Regions from separate parts of the Vibrio sp. R11-SG3-ISO3-SZ genome, predicted to be linked through region 1. Evidence: riboswitches for the same ligand, from Rfam matches in the RefSeq annotation. Region 1 holds a riboswitch; the other holds the start of a gene.
The links. Region 1 has a riboswitch for lysine ahead of lysC (lysine-sensitive aspartokinase 3). Riboswitches for the same ligand answer to the same signal wherever they lie in the genome.

Region 1 (8,639 bases):
GATGTTCTTAAAAGGCGAGTCTGATATGGTGCTCTCTTACACCACGTCACCTGCGTACCATCTGATTGCCGAAAATGAGGCTAAGTTCGCTGCAGCGAATTTCGCGGAAGGTCATTACACTCAAGTAGAAGTGGTGGCCAAAGTCAAAACGAGCGCCAACAGCGACTTGGCGGATGCCTTTATGCAGTTTATCCTCAGCGATGACTTTCAGTCGGCCATGCCAACAGGGAACTGGATGTACCCTGTCACTGACGTTGCGTTGCCAGAAGGGTATCAAAGCCTGACGAAGCCTAGCCAAGCCTTGAGTTTTAGCGCTGAAGAGGTGGCTACCCACCGCAAAGCGTGGATTCGTGAATGGCAAAACGCGTTGACCTTCTAAGGTTAGGCGTTCGTGCAATCTGTCCCTAAATTAGGCGTATGGGTCGCGATGTTGATCGCGGCCTTTGTCGTTTCTGCGCTGCTGGCCTTGCTCAATCAAGCGCCTTCCCTCGATCTGCGTGTCATTTGGCAAGACCCTTATTACCGCCACGTTACCCAATTTAGCTTCTATCAATCTTTCCTCTCAACGCTGCTCAGTGTCGGCTTGGCGATCCCCGTCGCCCATGCTTTGTCGCGGCGGCAGTTTATCGGGAAAGCCTTGGTACTTAAGCTGTTTGCGACCACTTTGGTGCTGCCTGTCTTGGTGGGGGTGTTTGGCTTGCTGGCGATTTATGGGCGCAGTGGTTGGTTGGCGACACAGCTTGCGCAGTGGGATCTTTCGCTACCATTTAATATTTACGGTTTGCACGGCATTTTGCTCGCGCACCTCTTTTTTAATCTTCCTTATGCGGCGCGTTTGCTGCTGCAATCACTAGAGTCGATTCCGGCGGAGCAACACAAACTGTGCGCCCACTTAGGCATGGGGCATTGGCAAAAGTTTAAGTGGGTCGAATGGCCGCGGATGAGGCAGCAATTAGCGCCCGTTTGCGGGTTGGTGTTTATGCTCTGCTTTACCAGCTTTGCCACTGTGATGGCATTGGGCGGCGGGCCCAAATCGACCACCATTGAGCTCGCGATTTACCAAGCGATCAAGTTTGATTTTGATTTGCAAGCGGGCGCGTTACTGGCAATTTGGCAAATGCTGCTATGTGGCTTAATGGCACTATCGATTCAACGTTTCGCTCGACCTATTGCTATTTCGATGGGCAGCGACGCACCAACTGCGTTGGTGGTGAAAGACAGTCTATTCTCTAAGTGCTGGGATGGCGCTTGGATAGGTTTTAGCTTGCTGTTAGTGTTGCCGCCTCTTGGGATGGTGCTGACCAGTGGCATGAATTCTCAGGCGTTGGGTGTGCTGAGCGATGGCCGATTTTGGTCCGCGCTCGGCGCGTCACTGAAAGTGGCGAGCATGGCGAGCGTTATCGCTGTCAGTGCGGGCACGGCGATTTTATTGTCGAGCCGAAGACTGCGCCTCAATCAACGTGAGAAAGACGCGGATAAGATAGAGCTGCTAGGGACCATCATTCTGGTGACCCCAGGATTAGTGATCTCGACCGGGCTCTTTTTGCTGCTCCGTTCGTGGACGGATGCGCTCAGCTACGCCTTGGTCGTTGTTGTTACGGTCAACGCGTTAATGGGGCTGCCTTATGTGATCAAAACCTTGGCTCAGCCGATGTTGCAACTCGAGCAGCAGTATCAGTACCTTTGTGCAACCCTTGGAATCCGCGGTTGGCGCCGTTTACGAGTGGTGGAATGGCGCGCATTAAAACGGCCGCTGGCGCACGCGTTTGCCATCAGCTTTATGTTTTCTATGGGCGATCTCAGTGCCATCGCGCTGTTTGGCAGCCAGGAGTTTCGTACGCTGCCGCTCTACCTGTTCCAACTGCTCGGCAGTTACCAAATGGACGCGGCGGCAGTCGTATCGGTCACTTTACTGCTTTTGAGTGTGGGCTGTTTTGCGCTGATGGAGCGCCTGTTTCGCCCTCGCTCTGCTTCTACCCCCACCAATAGGAGTCACTATGCTCACTCTCAGTGACCTGCATTACGATTATCATGCCGAGTCATTTCAGTTTGATCTGCACGTTGAGGCAGGGCAAATCGTCGCGCTTATGGGACCCAGTGGCGCAGGGAAGTCGACCTTGCTCGCCTTGATGGCGGGTTTTATTGAACCATTAAGCGGTGAAATTTTAGCGCAAGGGCAAACACTCAACGGGCTGGCGCCTTATCAGCGCCCGTTTGCGATGTTGTTTCAAGAGCACAACTTGTTTGCTCACCTTACCGTGTCGGAAAACATAGGCCTTGGATTGGACCCCGGCTTGAAGTTGTCTGCAACGCAGAAACAGGCGGTAGTGCAAGCGGCACAGCAGGTGGGGGTGGCGGAGTATTTGTCTCGATTGCCGCATGAGCTCTCTGGTGGCCAGCGTCAACGGGTTGCGTTAGCGCGCTGCTTTGTACAGTCTGCGCCGATATGGCTGCTAGACGAGCCCTTTTCAGCGCTCGATCCTTTGCTCAGGTTAGAGATGCTATCACTGGTCAAACAGTTGGCGAGTGAGCGTGATATTACGGTAGTAATGGTGACGCACCACTTAGGTGATGCCAAAGCGATCGCCACGCATTTTGCGTTTGTATCACAAGGTCATGTCGCAGCGACTGGGCCGATTTCAGAGCTAGCGGCGACCCACTCGGACCCTAGCCTCGGCGCATTTGTTCAGGCGGCCACCACGGCGCACAACTGAGCGCAATAACAATGGGCTAGAAAGCAGAGATAAAAAAAAGCGGATAAGTGTGCACTTATCCGCTTCAATCATCACTGAGTAAGAGCGTGTTATTGTGGCTCTTCACTGCTCAATGCTTTGAGGATCTGGAAAATCTCTCGATACGCTTTAGCTGGCTTGTTGGCTTGCTTTTCTTTGTTCGCCTGACGAGCAAGCTGACGTAAACGCTGACGGTCCGCATCCGGATACAGCGTCAATACCTCTTCAATGGCGCTGTCGCCCTCTTCCACCACACGGTCACGCAATTGCTCTAATTTGTGCAGCAGCGCCGTGGTTTGAGAGTGCTTGTTACGGACTTTATCCAGCGCCGCTTGAATTGGCTCTGGGTCTTCGTGACGCATCAATTTTCCGATAAACTGCAACTGACGACGGCGCGCTTCGTTTTTAAAACGTTGCGCATCGCGAATCGCATCGGCCAAGTCTTCGCTGAGTGGAAATTTTTCCAACACAGAGGGCTTGAGGTTAACGAGCTCTTCACCCAGTTTCTGCAGCTCTTCCATGTCACGCTTCAACTCGGATTTACTTACCCAGATGATCTCTTCTTCTGGTTCCCATGGCGCTTTTTGATTTTTGCGAGCCATTTTCATACCTTCATTTGAACGTCTATTTCTCTATTTTAACAAGAATCATGGGGAGAAAGCGAAATTCTTGTTATCCTAGCGACAAAGCAACGACTGATGAAGAGAATATGGACGTAAAAAAGCAAGTGGCACAGCAGCGTATCGAGCTTGAAGCTGCCGTCGCGAAAGCGTTAGAGATGGCGGGTGAAAAAGCGGATGCCGCGGAAGTTGCCATCAGTAAAACCACAGGTTTAAGCGTATCGACTCGCATGTGTGAGGTCGAAAATGTGGAGTTCAACAGTGACGGTGCACTCGGTATTACCGTCTATAGCAATCAGCGTAAAGGCAGCGCCTCAACGTCAGACTTAAGCGAAAAAGCGATTCAACAAACGGTATTGGCGGCACTTGATATCGCTCAATACACATCAGAAGATCCGTACGCAGGCCCAGCACCGGCTGAACTGATGGTCAAAGATATTCCTGATTTGGATCTGTTTCACCCCGATACGCCTGACCCTGACTACGCGGCAAAAATGGCGATTGAAGCGGAGCAAGAAGCGCTCAGCTACAGCGATAAGATCAAGCAAAGTGATGGCGCCAGCTACGATAGCCACTATGGCGTCAAAGTGTACGGCAACAGCCACGGCTTACTGGCGAGTTATGCCTCAAGTCGCCATAGCATCAGTTGCTGTGTGATTGGTCAAGGCCAAAACGGTGAAATGGAACGTGACTACAGCTACACAGTGTCGCGTCACAAAGACGACCTGTGGACGCCGAAATCCGTGGGCCTGAGCGCAGCGGAGAAAACCGTCAGTCGTTTAGACGCGCAGAAGCTCAAAACCGGTCAGTACCCGATCATGTTTGCGGCGGATGTCGCAACGGGTCTACTCGGTCACCTTGTGATGGCGATCAGTGGTGGCAACTTGTACCGCAAATCCTCGTTTCTTCTTGATCATCTTGGTCAGCAAATTCTACCCAGCTGGTTCCAAGTCGACGAGCGTCCCCATGTGTTGCGTGGTCTGGCGTCAAGCCCGTTTGATAGCGAAGGCGTTGCTACGCAAGATAGACAAATAATCACTGACGGCGTGTTATCCACTTACCTATTGACCAGCTATGCGGCGCGTAAAATGTCGATGATGCCAACCGGTCATGCGGGTGGCATCCACAACTGGTACGTGCAATCCACAGGGCAAGATTTTGATCAAATGCTTAAGGCGCTGGGCACCGGCTTTTTGGTTACAGAAGTGATGGGGCAGGGCGTGAATATCGTGACGGGCGATTACTCGCGCGGCGCAGCCGGTTTTTGGGTTGAGAATGGTCAAATCCAATTCCCCGTCTCGGAGGTGACCATCGCAGGTAATCTCAAGCAGATGTTCAACCAAATAGTGGCTGTCGGCAGTGATGTGGAAACCCGTTCGCAGATTCAAACCGGTTCTATCTTGCTTGAGTCAATGAAAGTGGCGGGCGAATAAGCCTCACTATTTGACGTAGCAATGCTTCAGCGACGAAACACGAGAGTGCTTCGTCGCTGATGTGTATTTATAGTGCTGTTAGCGCTCAAACAGCTCGACATGCAACTTCTGAATCGCTTGTTTGGCTTCTGATTCACGCAGTAAGAAACAGAGGTTGTGCTGGCTAGCTCCGTAACAAATCATTCGTAAGTTAAAGTCTTCAAGTGTACCAAATACTTGTTTTGCATAGCCTTTGCTCTCGCTCATGTTGTTACCAATCAAGGCGACGACGGAGAGGTTGTGTTCCACTTTCACGCTGCACAGCTCTTCAAGCTCTTCACGCGCAGCTTGAGGTAACGATGGCGCACCGCCAGAGGTACCTGTTTGATCAAGCGTTAATGAGACACTGATTTCAGAGGTGGTGATCAAATCGACCGAGACCTTATGCTTGGCCAAGATCTCAAACACTTTGGCTAGAAAGCCGTAAGCATGGAACATTTTCGCGCTGCGCAGCGTCACCATGGTTTGGTTGTTACGTAGGGCTAGGGCGCGAAACAGCGGTGAGCTTTCCACTTGATGACGAATCCAAGTACCGCCTTGCTCTGGCGCTTTAGAGGAACCGACAAACACCGGAATATCATGGCGCAGAGCAGGGACTAGGGTCGAAGGGTGCAGGATCTTGGCGCCAAAATTCGCCATCTCTGACGCTTCGCTGAAGCTAATTTCTGCAATCGGTGCCGCATTCGGGGCAATACGCGGGTCTGTGGTGTAGATTCCCGGTACATCAGTCCAAATTTCTAAGCCAGAGGCTTGCACTGCCTCGGCAATCAAAGCCGCACTGTAATCACTGCCACCACGGCCAAGGGTAGTGGTGTTGCCTTCTTCATCGGAACCAATAAAGCCCTGTGTCACCACAACGTGCTCGCGGCACAGTGGCAGCAAGGTGTCACTGGCAAGCTCTCGAATGGCGGCAAGATCCGGTTCTGCGCGGCCAAAGTGGCTGTCAGTGCGCAGTACATCACGAATATCAAAGCGTACCGCGTTGATGCCGCGCTCAATCATTAGTTGGGTTAAAATGTGGGTCGACATCAGTTCACCACACGCAACAAGGTGATCAGTCAACTTATTGCTGGCTTGAATCGAGGCCGCTTCCGCAAGACTGGTGACCGTATCAAGCAGACTGTACACTTCACTCGCCGCATGGGTTGGATCATTGAGTTGATTAAGAATCGCATCATGAATCTCAGCGAGCTGAGTCAGAATATCGCTGCGTTGCTGCTGATCTTGTACGCCGTTCGCCAGCGCGACCAATAGATTTGTTACCCCTGAACAGGCACTGCTGACCACCAGTTTTGTCTCTGGATTGTTCTCAACGACCGCCGCACAACGGCTCATCGCTTCAAAGTTTGCAACACTTGTCCCACCAAATTTAGCAACGTTAAAATTGCTCACGGCATTTCTCCCACAACTTCCTGAATATTGAGTCTTTCCTTTGCGTGAGGTGAGGATGAGCGAGAGTAGAGGTAGGTATGGAGTACGACCTCAGAAGCTCATCACCAGACAGCGCTGATGACAGTTGATGGGACTCAACCCAAGTCAACCGACAGACTTAAACCACAATATAAGCCTACCTCGGCACTACTCCCCCTCAGAATGTTGTTTTGGAATTGTGGCTCCACAACATGCCTACCTGGGTAGTGCTCCTCTTCTGCAAAAAGCATAATTGTTTGTACAACAGGGTGACGAATTGTCTTGCCACCGCTTTCGCATTGAACGTGTTTATCCTCTTAATGTCAATGCGAAATTTACGGGTTAAAGACGATAGGTTCGGTTTGTGAGACTGGTATGACCTGTCGACTTTTTGCGCATTGCTGCGCTGGATGAATTCGATTATGGTGAAGAGATAACAACAAGAACACCCTCATGATTCAAAAGGAGTTGCCAATGACTTACCAAAGTTTTATCCCCCCTCGCCGTATTTTGATGGGCCCTGGTCCATCCGATATTTCCCCACAGGTACTGCAAGCTTTGAGCCGCCCGACGGTGGGCCACCTTGACCCGCTTTTTATCCAGATGATGGACGAACTCAAGCAGCTGCTTAAATACGCCTTTCAGACCAACAATGAGTTTACGATTGCTGTCTCGGCACCAGGCAGTGCAGGTATGGAGACCTGCTTTGTTAACTTGATTGAGCCGGGGGACAAAGTCATCGTCTGCCGCAATGGCGTGTTTGGCGAGCGCATGCGAGAAAACGTGGTGCGCTGCGGCGGTGAAGCGGTGCTGGTCGATGATGACTGGGGAACGCCGGTCTCGGTAGAGAAAGTTCGTGATGCGTTGCAGGCGCATCCTGATACCAAGCTCCTCGCGTTTGTCCATGCAGAAACGTCGACAGGGGCATGCAGTGATGCGAAGACGCTGGGCGCGCTTGCTAAAGAGTTCAATGTGTTGTCGATCGTCGATGCGGTGACGTCATTGGGTGGCGTGCCACTCAAAGTCGATGAGTGGCAACTTGATGCGGTCTACTCGGGCAGTCAAAAGTGCCTCTCTTGTACGCCGGGCCTCTCTCCTGTGACCTTCTCCAGTGCAGCGATTGAGAAAATCACCGCCCGTCAAACCCCGGTGCAAAGTTGGTTTTTAGACCAAAGTTTGGTACTCGGTTACTGGAGTGGAGAGGGCAAGCGTAGTTACCACCACACAGCGCCCGTCAACAGTCTCTATGCACTGCATGAAGCTTTGCTGATGCTCAAAAATGAAGGGTTAGAAAACGCGTGGCGTCGCCATCAGCAGATGCACAACAAGCTCAAGACCGGCTTATTGGCGCTCGGCTTTGAGTTTGTGGTGGAAGAGTCCGCACGCTTGCCGCAACTGAATGCGATTTATGTTCCTGAGGGGATTGATGAAGCCCAAATACGCAGTCACCTCCTTGATACGTACAATCTGGAAATTGGTGCCGGGCTTGGCGCATTGGCGGGCAAGGCGTGGCGGATTGGCCTAATGGGCTATGGTGCGCGGGAGGAGAACGTCGCACTCTGTTTACAAGCGCTTAAAGAGTCGCTCGGATAGAGTCGCTCGGATTAGAGTCGCTCGGCGAATAATTTGCCCTGTTAATGATTGCAGATGGCTCTCCAGTTCGGAGAGCCTTTTCTTATCTACTTTTTGTTTTCTTTTTATTCTTCGTCTGTACGAAGCAGTGCGTCGGTAGTCGGTGGCACGTATTGCACGTCTGAGAAATCGCGCCGAGGAAACAGGAATTGCGCTTCGGCTCGGATTTGTTCCGCCTTTTCACTGTCATTCAAACCTTGGTAGGCCAGAATTAAGTTGTTGTAGAATGCCGGTCTTGGTTTGTGGGTAATCACGCCCAGCGACCAATCCACGTACGGTTGAATAAATTCAGGGTTTTGCTGGTGCAGGCCAATATTGAGATAGGTGCTGTAGATGTCCCAGTCAAAACGCTCCTGCCAGACAATCGGGTTACTGACTCGGTTAAGGATATCTGGATCTTTTGGTTTGGAGAGCTCAAACTGCGTCAATATGTAGTTGGTGTGCAACGTGGTGACCATGTAAAACGACGTCACCAGCGGCAAGACCAAACTTGCTACGCGCAGCCCGGTCTGCGATACGATGCTCAATCGCGCGTATCGGTAGGCGCGCTTACGTTGGTCGACCCAGTAAATCAATAAGATAAAGGTTAGCCAATGAATCGCTGAGTGATAAAACGGATATTCTAATTGGGTGTGGAGCACGATGGGGATAAAGAGCGAGAAAATCGCCAAACGTGTGCCATTCTTCGCTGCGTAGATACGATACAGCACCAAAATGGCCGCGATCAACATAGCCAAAATCGGCAGCACACCCCCCTCTACGCCCCAATATAA
Region 2 (13,063 bases), on a different contig from region 1:
GTTATTGTCACCCTTAATCAAGAACTGAGTTGAACCGTTAAAAATGGCAGTTCCAGGCTCTTGAGCGACAATCTTGACGTTGTCCGCTGATAACGTCACACGACCTAAATCGGCATAGCGACCTGGTTTGATGCTAATCACATCGCCATCTTGCGCGTTGTTGATGCTCTCGCGTAGCTCCAGTACCTCTTGTGCAGAAGCAACAGCAACACCTTGATCAACCATAACTGCTGTCGGTTGGGTAACTTGTTCTGTGCTTGCGTGGCTCGTTGTCGCGCTTGCGAATAGTAATGAACCTAAAATAAATGCAATTGGTGACTTTTTCATTAGTATCTCTTTCGTAGGGTATTTGAGTATGAGGCAAGGTTAGCAACACACAAGAGGGCGAGAAAACTGATTCGCCCTTGGAATGTGGTCTGAATCGCGTCGGCTTTGTTAAACTGTGGATAAGTTCAAATAATTTAATAATACAAATAGACCGTGCTATTTAATGGTTGTAAAGGGTCTTGGTTCAGGTCAATAGCTCTCTTAAATTTTATTTTAACTTATTGTTTTTTAAATTCTTTTATCTGAGATTACCTTAACTCTTAGTAGAATTTTCAAACTAGAGCATATGAGAGACCCTGCAAATTAAGGATAATTTGTAATATTAGTGCACTTACAATAACGAAATATTGATCGAGATTTTGGGAAAGATACAGAGCATGAATGAGTTGGTAATTCTTTCTGCTAGCTGGAACACTGCTAATTTAGGTTATTACGGATAACTTTTCGTACCCCAAAACGTCAAAGACCACCGTTGTCAGCGATGGTCTGTCTGCGCGGAATTGGACATAATCTTCCACCTGCGATCTACATTGTTAGATTCTCTATATGCAGAATTCGCCGCAAAGTATGCAGAATCTCGTTCGGCCCGAATTGATTTTCCCAGAGCTCCGTTGGGAGGTTTAAGCGACGCAAAAAATATTTGCAATCATTCTACCTTATAGTTTATCTTCATTTGCAAAGCTGTATTGGCGAAAATCAGTGCAGCAATGTAGAGGCGCATTACCTATCAGTAGCTCAGTTTAGGTTGACAACCATTGACCCTGAGTGAAAGGAGTCAATGCCGAAGTGCCACGGGCGTCACCCCGTAGTGCTGGGGTTGTATCGAATAGGTACAGCACTGCCATAGTAAACTCGTTAGGATGACAAAAACACGTTTTCTATGGAGCGCTACAGATGGATGGTGAGCCAGTTTATATGTGTCCCCCCAAAGCTTTGCATCCTGCATCGCTGTTCTAGTAGCCTCCATAATATATATTGAGGTAAGAATGTCTGATTTTAACTTTTGGTTATTGTTTCTAACCACCGCTTTTGCTCTAAATGTCGCTCCGGGGCCTGATCTGCTGTACATCCTGACGAAGACAATTAGCAATGGAAAAAAGGTAGGCTTAGCATCGGCTATTGGTGTATGTACCGGAGCGCTTTTCCATGTGTTTGCTGCTTCCATTGGCTTATCTGCTATTTTAGTCTCTTCTGCACTAGCATTTAGCATTGTTAAGTATGTTGGTGCGGCTTATCTGATATATCTTGCTTATCAGTCATTTAGATCATCTGGATTTGAGTTAAATGCCGATGGCTCAAATCAGAGCAAAGAAACAGCATTTGAAGCATTTAAGCAAGGGGTACTAATCGACATTCTAAACCCTAAAGTAGCTATTTTCTTTATGGCGTTTCTACCACAGTTTGTTCGTGAAGACGCAGGCTCTGTATCATTCCAGTTGTTCTATCTCGGGTTACTTGTTATTGCGGTTGCTATCGTTGTGGAAGCTGCATATGTTCTTGCGGCAGACAAGATTTCTGAACGAGTTAGAAGCAGTAAAAAACTCAGCATCTGGTTAGATCGTGCTGTCGGAACAATGTTTGCTAGTCTGGGTGTAAAGTTAGCAGTATCAACAAACTAAAAATATCTACTCAAGGAGAATGAGCGTGTACCGCAATAGTGAATTAGACATTTACATGATGCGCGTTTCCTTCTAGTTCAGAGCAAACAGGCCACCGCTACAAACGGTGGCCTTTTACGTTTTTGGGTACGAAGGAGTTCCTGAAAGCAACACTATGGGATGCTACTCCAATAAACTTCTGTCCGGTTGTGAATTTGCATAACAACTCAGGTGATATTTTCTGGGTAAGGGCATCGTTTTTGATTGGAAATGGGAGATTCCGTGCAGCGCTGTTCTGGTGTCTGCCATAACTTCACGTATCACAAACTCCGCAGCGTAACTCGTTGCTGAGTAATAGCAATAAGGCGGTTTGGGGCAGAAATGAGATAACGCGTGTTCAGCTAATTACGGCTTTAAACCCAAAAAGTAATCGCACGTTATTGTCATCTGACAGCAGCCGGATGGCGCAATAAAAAATGGTCATCCGTTGGATGACCATTAAATACGTTTACGTAGAGGGCGTGGAGGTTACGCACCTTCGTTATGCAACTCTAGGTTAGCAAGCTCTTGCTGAATCTCTCGTTGCGTTTTTGCATCATCGCTGCGCAAAGACTCAAGAAAGTCTAAGTACTGCTGATTGATGTCGCCGGTTACGTATTCACCGCTAAATACCGACGTTTCGAACTGAGAGATGTCTGTGTTGCCTAGGCCAACGGCGTCCGTAAGGTCTTCCAACGTCTGGAAAATGAGCTCATCGGCACCAATTTGCTTACAGATCGCTTCGTTGTCTCGGCCATGGGCGATAAGCTCATTGGCGCTTGGCATGTCAATGCCGTACACGTTCGGGAAGCGAATCTCTGGCGCAGCAGAGACCATGTACACTTTCTTCGCACCTGAATCGCGGGCCATTTCGATGATCTGCTCTGACGTAGTACCACGTACGATAGAATCATCAACCAACAAGACATTCTTGTCTTTAAACTCTGAACGAATCGCGTTGAGTTTACGACGTACTGACTTCTTACGCTGCTGCTGACCCGGCATGATGAACGTGCGGCCAACATAGCGGTTTTTCACAAAACCTTGGCGGTAAGGCTTTTCAATCGCTTGAGCGATTTGTAGAGCGATGTCACACGAGGTCTCTGGAATCGGGATAACCACATCAATGTCCAAATCAGCAAATTCGTCACGGATTCGGTCGCCCAGTTTCTTACCCATCTCTACACGTGCGCTGTAAACCGAAATCTTATCGATAAAGGAGTCGGGACGTGCAAAGTAAACAAATTCGAAAATACATGGGTTGAGTCGAGGGTTGTCCGCACACTGCTTAGTATGCAGTTGACCATCAAACGTCGCATAGATTGCTTCACCTGGCGCGACATCGCGCATAAAGTCAAAACCGACCGCATCTAGGGCTACTGATTCAGAGGCAACCATGTACTCGGTGCGACCTTCAACCTCGCGTTTACCTAAACACAGTGGGCGAATGCCGTTAGGATCGCGGAACGCAATCATGCCGTGACCGATGATCATAGCCGTCACCGCGTAAGCACCACGAATCGCGCGATGCACATTGGTGACAGCACGGAACACATCTTCAGAGGTAACGTTACCTTTGACAGTATCAATCTCATGAGCCAACACGTTAAGCAACACTTCTGAATCAGAGGTGGTGTTGATGTGACGACGATCTTTCTCGAACAACTTTTCGCGAATTTCGTGTGCGTTTGTGAGGTTACCGTTGTGAGCTAGTGTGATACCAAATGGTGAGTTCACGTAGAAAGGTTGCGCTTCAGACGCGCTTGAGCTTCCTGCTGTTGGGTAGCGAACATGGCCGATACCCACTGTACCTTGAAGTCTTTGCATGTGTTTGGCTTCAAACACATCCTTTACTAAACCGTTCGCCTTTCTAAGACGAAAACGATTGCTATCTATGGTACAAATACCCGCGGCATCTTGGCCACGATGCTGCAATACCGTCAATGCGTCATAGATAGACTGGTTTACAGGCGTTGTGCCCACGATTCCAACAATACCACACATGTCTTAACCCTCGATTTTCGACAATGGCTGGAGCGCTATAACGCCCCAGATAAGAAACTAGATGTTGCTTGTAGGTGTTCAAAAAAAGGTGCGATGATGCGGCTGAATTCCGGTACCAACTGCGACCCTTTCCACCACTGTGAGTCTGGAAACGACGTAAACGCATCCATGAAGAATAGTGCCGCTGACACTATAAGAACACCTCGTAAACCGCCAAACACGATACCAAGGACTCTATCCGTTCCAGACAAACCTGTCTTCTGCACTAATTGAGCAATCACATAATTGACGATAGCACCGACAATCAGAGTTGCAATAAACAGAGCAGCGATCGCGGATCCGTTTCGGATCATGTCATCTTCGATATTGGTGAAATACATCGCCAATTTCGCGTAGTACTGACTGGCAATAAAAAAGGCGCCAAACCAGATAACAAGAGACAGTGCTTCTTTCGCGAAGCCACGAATTAAACTGATCAGCGCTGAGAGGCCGATCACACTTAAAATGACAATATCTAACCAGTTCATGTTGTTCTACATCTTAAGTTGGCGCGCATTTTAACAGAAAAAACGCTGACGCAAACGTTTTCTTATGGATTTAGTGGTTTAAATTTAAGCAATCGACCTTTTGAGCCAGTGATCTTTTCCAGTTCAATCACTTGGCGTTCGAGTTTACTCTTCGACACATCAGGACCAATAATTACTCGGGTAAAACCATTCTCTAATTTGGTGTGTGCTTGGTATCCGCGCTTTTGCAAATCATCCACGACGCTCTGCGCATTCTCTGCGTTTTTTAACGCCATCAGTTGGATGATCCATGCACTGTCTTGATACTCATTGCGTTCAGGGATGGCTTTAACGATCACCTCGAGTGGCGCCTCTTCTGCACTCTCCTCTTGAGTGACGACCGCGACAGGCGTATCGGGCAGCGCTTTCGAGTCATCCACCGGCTCGAGAATCTCAAACGATTCCAGATCGCTTTCAAGCTCCGGTTTTAGCGGAATACTGGCGATCTCTTCCTGATAGTGGCTTTTCTTGCCATCGAGCACATCGGGCAATACGATGACGCCAATCGCCACTAAGATGATGGTACCGACTAAGCGGTTTTGAAATTTGCTCGCCATTTAATCTCCTTGTGTTTGCCAATGCGCCAACACTTCCCCAACGGTATGAAATGAGCCAACAACCAGTATCACATCGTCTTGGCCCGCCTTTGTCATCGCGGCTTCAAAAGCCAGCACCGGAGAATCAAAGGTTTGAGTCGCGGCTGGTAAATGACTTGCCAGTTCATTAGCGTGCGCGGCGCGAGGGCCATGCAGTGAAGCTGGATACCAATGCGAAGAAAGCTCGCTCAAGATAGCCAGCGTCGCCTTGATGTCTTTATCATGCAGCATGCCCACCACAGTATGAATCACACGTTTTGGGTATTGCTTTGCTACACGTTCAACCAAGTATTGCGCTGAATGTGGATTGTGCGCGACATCCAAAAGTATCACTGGCGAAGTGTGCAGAATTTGCATGCGCCCTGGCAAGGTGGCGTTTTCAAGGCCGTTGACGATATTGATATCTGTGATATCCAGATTGGCGTTTGCCAGCGCCGTTAAGGCCGTCGCCGCGTTCTGCAGTGGCAGTCCGGGAATGGGTAGCTCGTTTAATTCAAAAGTGCCAAGTTGCCAGCGCCATTGTGTCTCTGATTGTTGCTCATAGTGGTATTGAATCCCCACTTGAAAGAGCTCAGCCTGAATATCGTCGGCGTGTGCTGCCACGGTTGATGGCGCTTTCGGCTGACCGCAAATCGCTGGTTTGCCTGCGCGAAAGATGCCGGCTTTCTCAAAACCAATTACGTTAATGTCATCGCCCAGCCAATCGACGTGGTCGATGGCTAAACTGGTAATCACGGATACGTCATGATCGACGACATTAGTGGCGTCTAAACGCCCGCCCAAACCGACCTCAAGCAAGACAACATCCACTTGCTCGGTTTGAAACAGGCGTAACGCCGCAAGCGTGCCAAACTCAAAAAAGCTTAGGCTGATATCCCCGCGCTGCTGTTCAATGAAATCGAAGGCTTGGCAATGCTTCTCGTCGGCTAAATCGACGCCATTGACGCGCACGCGCTCGTTGTATCGAATTAAATGAGGAGAAGAGTAGACACCGACTTTATACCCTGCGTCGAGCAAAATCGCTTCCATCAAAGCGCAGGTAGAACCTTTGCCGTTGGTACCAGCAACGGTAATGACTGTCGGAGCGGGTTTGGTTAAGTTGGCTTGTTGTGCGACGGCTTGGACTCGGTCTAGCCCGAGATCGATCGCTGAGGTGTGAATGTTGGCTAAATAATCAAGCCACATCGTAAGAGGGGATGTGGCTTGTGGAATTTGGGTTTGACTCATCTAACTGAAACCATAAATTGTGGTGGTTTGTTAGTGTGTTACTTTACCCTTTTTCGTCCGCTTCTGGTACTTCATATGCAGGTTCATTTGGCGCATCATTCACAGAAACCACCAGTGGCGACGGTTGATTGGTCATTTTGGCCAACAAACTGCCGATGCGTTGACGCATTTCACGGCGATCAACAATCATATCGATAGCCCCGTGTTCCAATAGGAACTCACTGCGCTGGAAACCTTCTGGAAGATCTTCACGAACGGTTTGTTCAATCACACGGCGACCAGCAAAACCAATCAGTGCTTTGGGTTCACCGATATTGATATCGCCTAGCATCGCTAAGCTCGCCGATACACCGCCCATGGTTGGGTCCGTCATCACTGAGATGAACGGCAATCCTTTTTGCGATAGTCGCTCTAACGCTGCACTGGTTTTTGCCATCTGCATCAGAGACATTAGCGCCTCTTGCATTCGCGCACCACCACTGGCCGAGAAACAAACTAAACCACAGTTGTTTTCCATCGCCGCTTCAACCGCACGTACGAAACGAGCGCCAACGACTGAACCCATCGAGCCACCCATAAAGGAGAACTCAAACGCACACGCAACCACAGGTAGACCCAACAGCTCGCCTTGCATAACGATGAGCGCGTCTTTTTCACCACTGCTCTTTTGCGCAGCAGAAATACGGTCTTTGTATTTCTTCGAATCGCGGAACTTGAGCTTATCTTGTGGCTCAAGCTCAGTGGCTAACTCAGTACGATTGCCTTCATCCAAAAATGTTTCAAGACGACGACGCGACGACATGCGCATGTGGTGATCACATTTAGGACAAACTTCTAGATTTCGCTCTAGTTCAGCGTGATAAAGCACTTGTTCACACGATGTACATTTGGTCCATACCCCTTCAGGGATTGACGCTTTTCTCGATGTGCCGATATTGCTCTTTTCTAAAATCTTTTCAAGCCAACTCATGGAAGACCTTTTCTCTCTCGATCCCCGTTCAATACAGGGATTCAAATTCTGAATTTACGCGTGAGGATTAAAGCATATTAAATGCCAAGTGTAGACAAAAAACTGGTTGTACCTATTTTCTGACTCTCTGTCTCACGCCCTAACGTCCTGATTGATTCGACAATTTATCACGAATTAGTTCAGATTGTCTGGCAAAAACAGAGGTCCGATCGGTACGCGTGGCAACTGATACTCATCCGGATAATCCACATCCACCAAGTATAATCCTTCTGCTTTCGCTGTGGCGCCCGCCAATTTTCTGTCTTTCACGCCAAGCAACCACTCTATCCACTCGGGCTTTTGTTCCCCACGTCCCACGCAGATAAGGCTGCCGGTAATGTTACGTACCATATGATGCACAAAGGCATTGGCCTTAATATCAATCACGACATATTGCCCGTGACGAGACACATGCAGGTGCATCACATTGCGCCAAGGGCTACGAGATTGGCATTGCACCGCTCGAAATGAGGTAAAGTCGTTTTCGCCGAGCAAATACTGCCCAGCTTGGTGCATCAATGCTTCATCCAGTTCACCGTGGTAGTGGCTCACGCCTGACGAGAGGATCCCGGGTCTGAGAGGGCTATTGAAGATAATATAGCGGTAGCGTCGCGCGGTCGCAGAAAAACGAGCATGAAACGACTCCGGTACCTCTTTCGCCCAGCGAACACAGACATCCGATGGCAAATTGGCGTTCACGCCCATAGTCCACGCCACCATTTTTCTTTCTGCCGTGGTATCAAAGTGAACCACTTGGCCTGTGCCATGTACGCCTGCATCTGTCCTGCCAGCACATTGCACTTCAACGGGGTGATTGGCGACAACACTCAACGCTTTCTCGAGCGCTTCCTGAACACTTTTCACCTCTTTTTGGCGTTGCCAGCCATAGTATTGAGTACCGTTATATTCGATACCTAACGCTATTCTCATCTGCAGAATCTCTTTAAAAATGGGCCGGGCAGTATACCTTTAATAGGGATAAAAAATAAGAGGGCCGCAGCCCTCTTACCTCACTCTAACTCGCCTATCCGCGGTTGATTTTGTCAATCAGACGTTTGGCTTCTCGACGAATCTCGTCACTGCCATCAACAATCGCCTCTTCGAGCAGTTTGATGGCCCCTTGCGCGTCATTCATCTCAACGTAAATCTTGGCGAGATCAAGTTTTCCTGCCGCCTCTGCGTTTGAATCGACATCAATCTCATCACCAATGTCACCGATCACATCAGGGAAATCATTCAGGCCAACATCCAACTTGAGCTCGTCATCCAACTCTTGCTGCTCTTCCATCTCCACTTCTGCCATCAGTTCATCAATGGTTCTAAACTGATTTTGCTGTGGGCTGAAATCGTCGGCGCTGTCTTGAATGCTCCAATCTTCATCGCTGACCTCAGGTTGCTCTAAAGCATTATCTTGATCCCAAACCCCACGCTCTTCTTCAGGAATGTCATCCGAAATCTGTGCCTGCTGCTCGGGAGAGAGCGTAAAGCCGTTCCAATCTTCGCCGCCCATCTCGAGCATAGCGTCAATATCCATACCGGCACTGTCAGACGTTGTGGCATCGATCGGGCTGTCAAATGAGAAGCTAGGTGTGGCATCCTCGCTGTCTGCAAGCAACTCATCAAACGCCTGCTCATCAAACTCTTGTGCAGCCATTGCCTCAGCGACGTCGATATCAACGCGGCGTTCGGAAGGAATTTCCGACAGTTCAGGCGTCTCCAAATCGTCTAAATTGAAATTGACCTCATCGGCACTCTCTACGTCCCCATCTGTGGTCGGCATGTCAGCCAGCGCTTCGTCTTCACCATATTCAGGCAATTCCAGCTCATCAAACTCGGTCAGTTCCTGCCCAACAGGCTCGCCTTGGCCATCAGACATCGGCTCTGAAGCCATATCTGCCAGTGCGTCATCCTCATTATATTCAGGCAGCTCAAGCTCATCGGTATCGACTGATTCCGTCGCTTGCTCCTCTTGAGGAGAGTCTGCACTCGACGCTAGCGCCTTCTCTTCAAGATCAATGAATGGCTCATCGCCCAAATCCGCCAGAGCATCGTCTTCGTTGTATTCGGGAAGCTCGAGATCATCGAAGTCGAAAGTCTCGTCGTCACTGACTGATTTCTCTGGCTCTGGTGTGACAGGTTCATTGGCCATATCCGCAAGCGCATCGTCTTCACTGTACTCTGGAAGCTCTAAATCATCAAAATCAAGAGTTTCGTCGTCACTGACTGATTGCTCTGGCTCTGGTATGGCAGGCTCGTTGGCCATAACCGCAAGTGCGTCTTCTTCACTGTATTCTGGAAGCTCTAAATCATCAAAATCAAGAGTCTCATCGTCACTGACTGATCTCTCTGGCTCTGGTTCGGCAGGCTCGTTGGCCATATCCGCAAGCGCATCGTCTTCACTGTATTCTGGAAGCTCTAAATCATCAAAATCGAGAGTCTCATCGTCACTGACTGATCTCTCTGCCTCTGGTTCGGCAGGCTCGTTGGCCATATCCGCAAGCGCATCGTCTTCACTGTATTCTGGAAGCTCTAAATCATCAAAATCGTGAGTCTCATCGTCACTGACTGATTTCTCTGGCTCTGATGTTGCAGGCTCATTGGCCACATCCGCGAGGTCATCTTCTTCAGTACGTTCTGGAAGTTCCAAATCATCGACGTCAGAGATATCACTGACAGATTGCGACAGTGGATCTGCACTGTCCAATGTATCCGCATCAGTTTGTATCTCTGGTGTTGGGTCTTCCACCAGCCAATCTTCATCTTGCGGAACACCAAACTCATTCGCAGCGACTTCAGGGGCTGATGATGGCGCAAGCTCCAGCTCGTCTGATGATTCCTTCTCATCCGATTCCGGTGCTTCTACCGCTTCACTCTCCTGTGTGTTAGAAGCTGGTTGATCACTGTCCTGGTCCCATCCAGCATCAACGGCAGGTGTACTCTCATCCTCTACAGATTGTGTTGGTTCTAGCTCAGTCGCTAACTCTTCCTTAACCGGACTTTCTTCTAATGGGCTCTCTTCAACGTGTGGCTGCTCAACCTCTTCAACGGCAGACGTCAGCCAATCATCATCGTCAGCATCATCACTTTGGTCATCATCACTCTGCGTAGCTGGCTCTGCTGGCGTTTCCTCACTGCCGCTTTGCGGCAACAACTCGTCACTATCGAGCGGCGTCTCTGAGTCATAGTCAGGATTTTCCACTTCGTCGATAGCGGCGCTTAACCAGTCGTCTTCATCTTCTTCTGGCTCTGGCTCTGGCTCTGGCTCTGGCTCTGGCTCTGGCTCTGGCTCTGGCTCTGGCTCTGGCTCTGGCTCTGGCTCTGGCTCTGGCTCTGGCTCTGCAGGGATGAGATCAGACTCGTCCTGCTCGTCAAGCGCTAACGTAGATAAATCAGGGTCTTGTTCTTGTGCGTCGAGCAATGGGTCACCTTGTGGGGCAACACTCATCATATCGTCGATGAACTCTTCGCTAGAAAAACCTTTCTCTGGTTCTGGTTCTGGTTCTGGTTCTGGTTCTGGTTCTGGTTCTGGTAAAGTCTGTTCCTCTGCTTGCGCTTGGTCAAGCAAGGTATCGACATCTTCACTCATGCTAGGCGACACGTCGTCAGCAGTGGCTTCTAGGCTCTCTTCACTACTCTGCTCAATATCAAGCAGCTCTTCGAACAAATCAGTGGCGTCATCGTTGAGATCCTCTTCGCCATCTTGCCCTACCAGTTCATCGAGCAGATCCGTGCCGGCATCAAGAGGGGCATTTAACTCATCGGTACCAATCAGCTCATCGAGTTCACTATCGAGTAGAGATTGTGAATCCTCAAACGGGTCCTCTTCATCGACCTCCAGCAACTCGTCGAGTAACTCGGTGCTCTCAGGCTCAACGCTCTCCTCAATATCAGTGCCAATCAAGTCGTCGAAGTCATCCTCTTCGTCATCATCGAGCTGGAAGTCTGACTCTAGCATTTCGTCAAGCAGAGCGGCGTCATCGACCGAGTTAGACTCGAGTTCCTCTAAGTTAGCTTGCGCCTCCGCTTCTGCGAACAGCGCATCAATATCATCATCGGATGCAATTGAGGTTTGTGTCAGTTCGTCATCGGCCTCATCACTCAAGTCAAACGCATTTTCCGCTTCATCAAGCAACTCATCGAAGTCGACATCGCCCTCATCACTCTCTTTGTTCTGCTCAAACAAATCATCCAACATGGATTGATCGAGCTCGCTACTTTCTAGCGAGTCGTCATCGCTGTCACCGGCGAGCAACGAGTCAATGTCATCTTGACTAAAGTCACCCCCATCCGAGAGGTCGAAACTGTCATCTTCATCGTCGTCCATCACGACATCATCAAGCGCACGTTCCATCTCTTCCAAGCTGAGCGCTTTATCGTCCCCTTTGACGCTGATACCGTTGGCACTGTCCACTTCATCGGCAAGGGTTTCATCCAGATCGCCGTCATCGCCGATACCGGCGAATGGGTCCTCACCCTCTTCGCCCTCGAGGTTGAAGTCTAAATCGCTGTCATCAAGGTCGGCAAACACATCCGCTTCATCACTTTGCTCTTCCGACTCATCGGAGAACAGCGCTTCACCGTCATCTGACTCGCCAAACAAGTCATCATCAAGCAACAGATCATCACCAATATCTTCATTGAGGGTATCGGGGACAACAGGTGCAACCGTTGGTGTCGCTTCCGGTGTGGTTTCTGCTTGAGACTCCGATTTAGAACGGCGCCCGAGTAACAACACGACCAACAAACCAATGATCAAACCAGGAACCACCGCCATTGCGGCCACTGCCCAAGTGTTCGATAGCAACTTATCCCATTGGCTTGGCGCCATTTTTTGCTCTTCCGCCAGCTTGAGACGTTCGGCTTCCAGCAGTTTTTCAACTTCGTTGCGAATGCGTGATTCATCGCCCAAGGAGTCTTTGAGTACGTCCACTTCCGATTGAACCTGTGCAAGCATCAGGCGCAGTTTGTGGTTTTTCTCCTCCAACGCCATCAACTCTGTTTCAGAGGTTTTGAGCTGATTTTCTAGCGTCGAGACTTCACCTTGGCGCTCTTGATTGGCCATCTCTTTAAGATCGCTAATTTGTGAGGCACTGTCTTGTGGGCGAGTTTCAGGTGCACTCGGCACATCTTGCGCCGGTTTGGCCATCACGTCTGGCGTTGTAGACTCAACGACCGGAGCGTCGACTGGCGCCGTGACCGCAGGGGTTGCCCGTTGAGGCTGAGGCGCTGGGGAGACGGGTTGAGTCGGAGTTAAGCGCGCTTGATGCGCCGCCATCACATTGACCGCTTGTTCAGTGGTAGCACTCTGGATTTGCGCTAATGAAGGGATACGAAGATTGCTGCCTGGGATCAGTTCATGGATATTTTGGTTGTCGAAAGCTTGGGGATTGATCTGATAAATAGCGTAGAGGGTTTGCTGCACAGAGACTTGATTAGAGGGTCTCAGTTGCGAAGCGATGCTCCATAAGGTCTCTTGTTCGCCAGTCGGTCCGTAGAAGCGTGACGGTTCATTCGCTAGTCCAGAGCGACGCGCAAGCGGCTGTGCAAACTGTGGAGAAGACTGAATTTCGCCATTTGGACCCTTTAGGCGAATGCTTTCTGCACTAACGATGGATGTCTGAGTCACGGCCACCAATGCCAGAGGCAAAAGCAGGCGCTTAAAAATATGAAGCATAAAAGGCTCAGCTATGTGCTTAA

Region 2: it holds a riboswitch for lysine, as region 1 does, so the genes downstream of both, AC6R1O_RS02855 (LysE family translocator) here and lysC (lysine-sensitive aspartokinase 3) in region 1, are expected to answer to the same signal.

The regions. Positions count from the first base shown of each region.
Region 1 covers NZ_JCBDGX010000038.1:454-9,092, reverse strand. Annotated here, with positions in the region: gene thiB (thiamine ABC transporter substrate binding subunit) at 1-379, shown strand, start outside; gene thiP (thiamine/thiamine pyrophosphate ABC transporter permease ThiP) at 428-2,014, shown strand; gene thiQ (thiamine ABC transporter ATP-binding protein) at 1,998-2,714, shown strand; gene yjgA (ribosome biogenesis factor YjgA) at 2,804-3,334, opposite strand; gene pmbA (metalloprotease PmbA) at 3,442-4,785, shown strand; gene lysC (lysine-sensitive aspartokinase 3) at 4,864-6,216, opposite strand; lysine riboswitch at 6,303-6,480, opposite strand; gene AC6R1O_RS05105 (pyridoxal-phosphate-dependent aminotransferase family protein) at 6,709-7,827, shown strand; partial or broken gene AC6R1O_RS05100 (PglL family O-oligosaccharyltransferase) at 7,932-8,639, opposite strand, start outside.
Region 2 covers NZ_JCBDGX010000020.1:839-13,901, reverse strand. Annotated here, with positions in the region: gene AC6R1O_RS02860 (polysaccharide lyase 6 family protein) at 1-327, opposite strand, end outside; lysine riboswitch at 1,030-1,226, shown strand; gene AC6R1O_RS02855 (LysE family translocator) at 1,314-1,946, shown strand; gene purF (amidophosphoribosyltransferase) at 2,454-3,968, opposite strand; gene AC6R1O_RS02845 (CvpA family protein) at 4,004-4,495, opposite strand; gene AC6R1O_RS02840 (SPOR domain-containing protein) at 4,558-5,091, opposite strand; gene folC (bifunctional tetrahydrofolate synthase/dihydrofolate synthase) at 5,092-6,357, opposite strand; gene accD (acetyl-CoA carboxylase, carboxyltransferase subunit beta) at 6,401-7,327, opposite strand; gene truA (tRNA pseudouridine(38-40) synthase TruA) at 7,502-8,296, opposite strand; gene AC6R1O_RS02820 (FimV/HubP family polar landmark protein) at 8,391-13,040, opposite strand.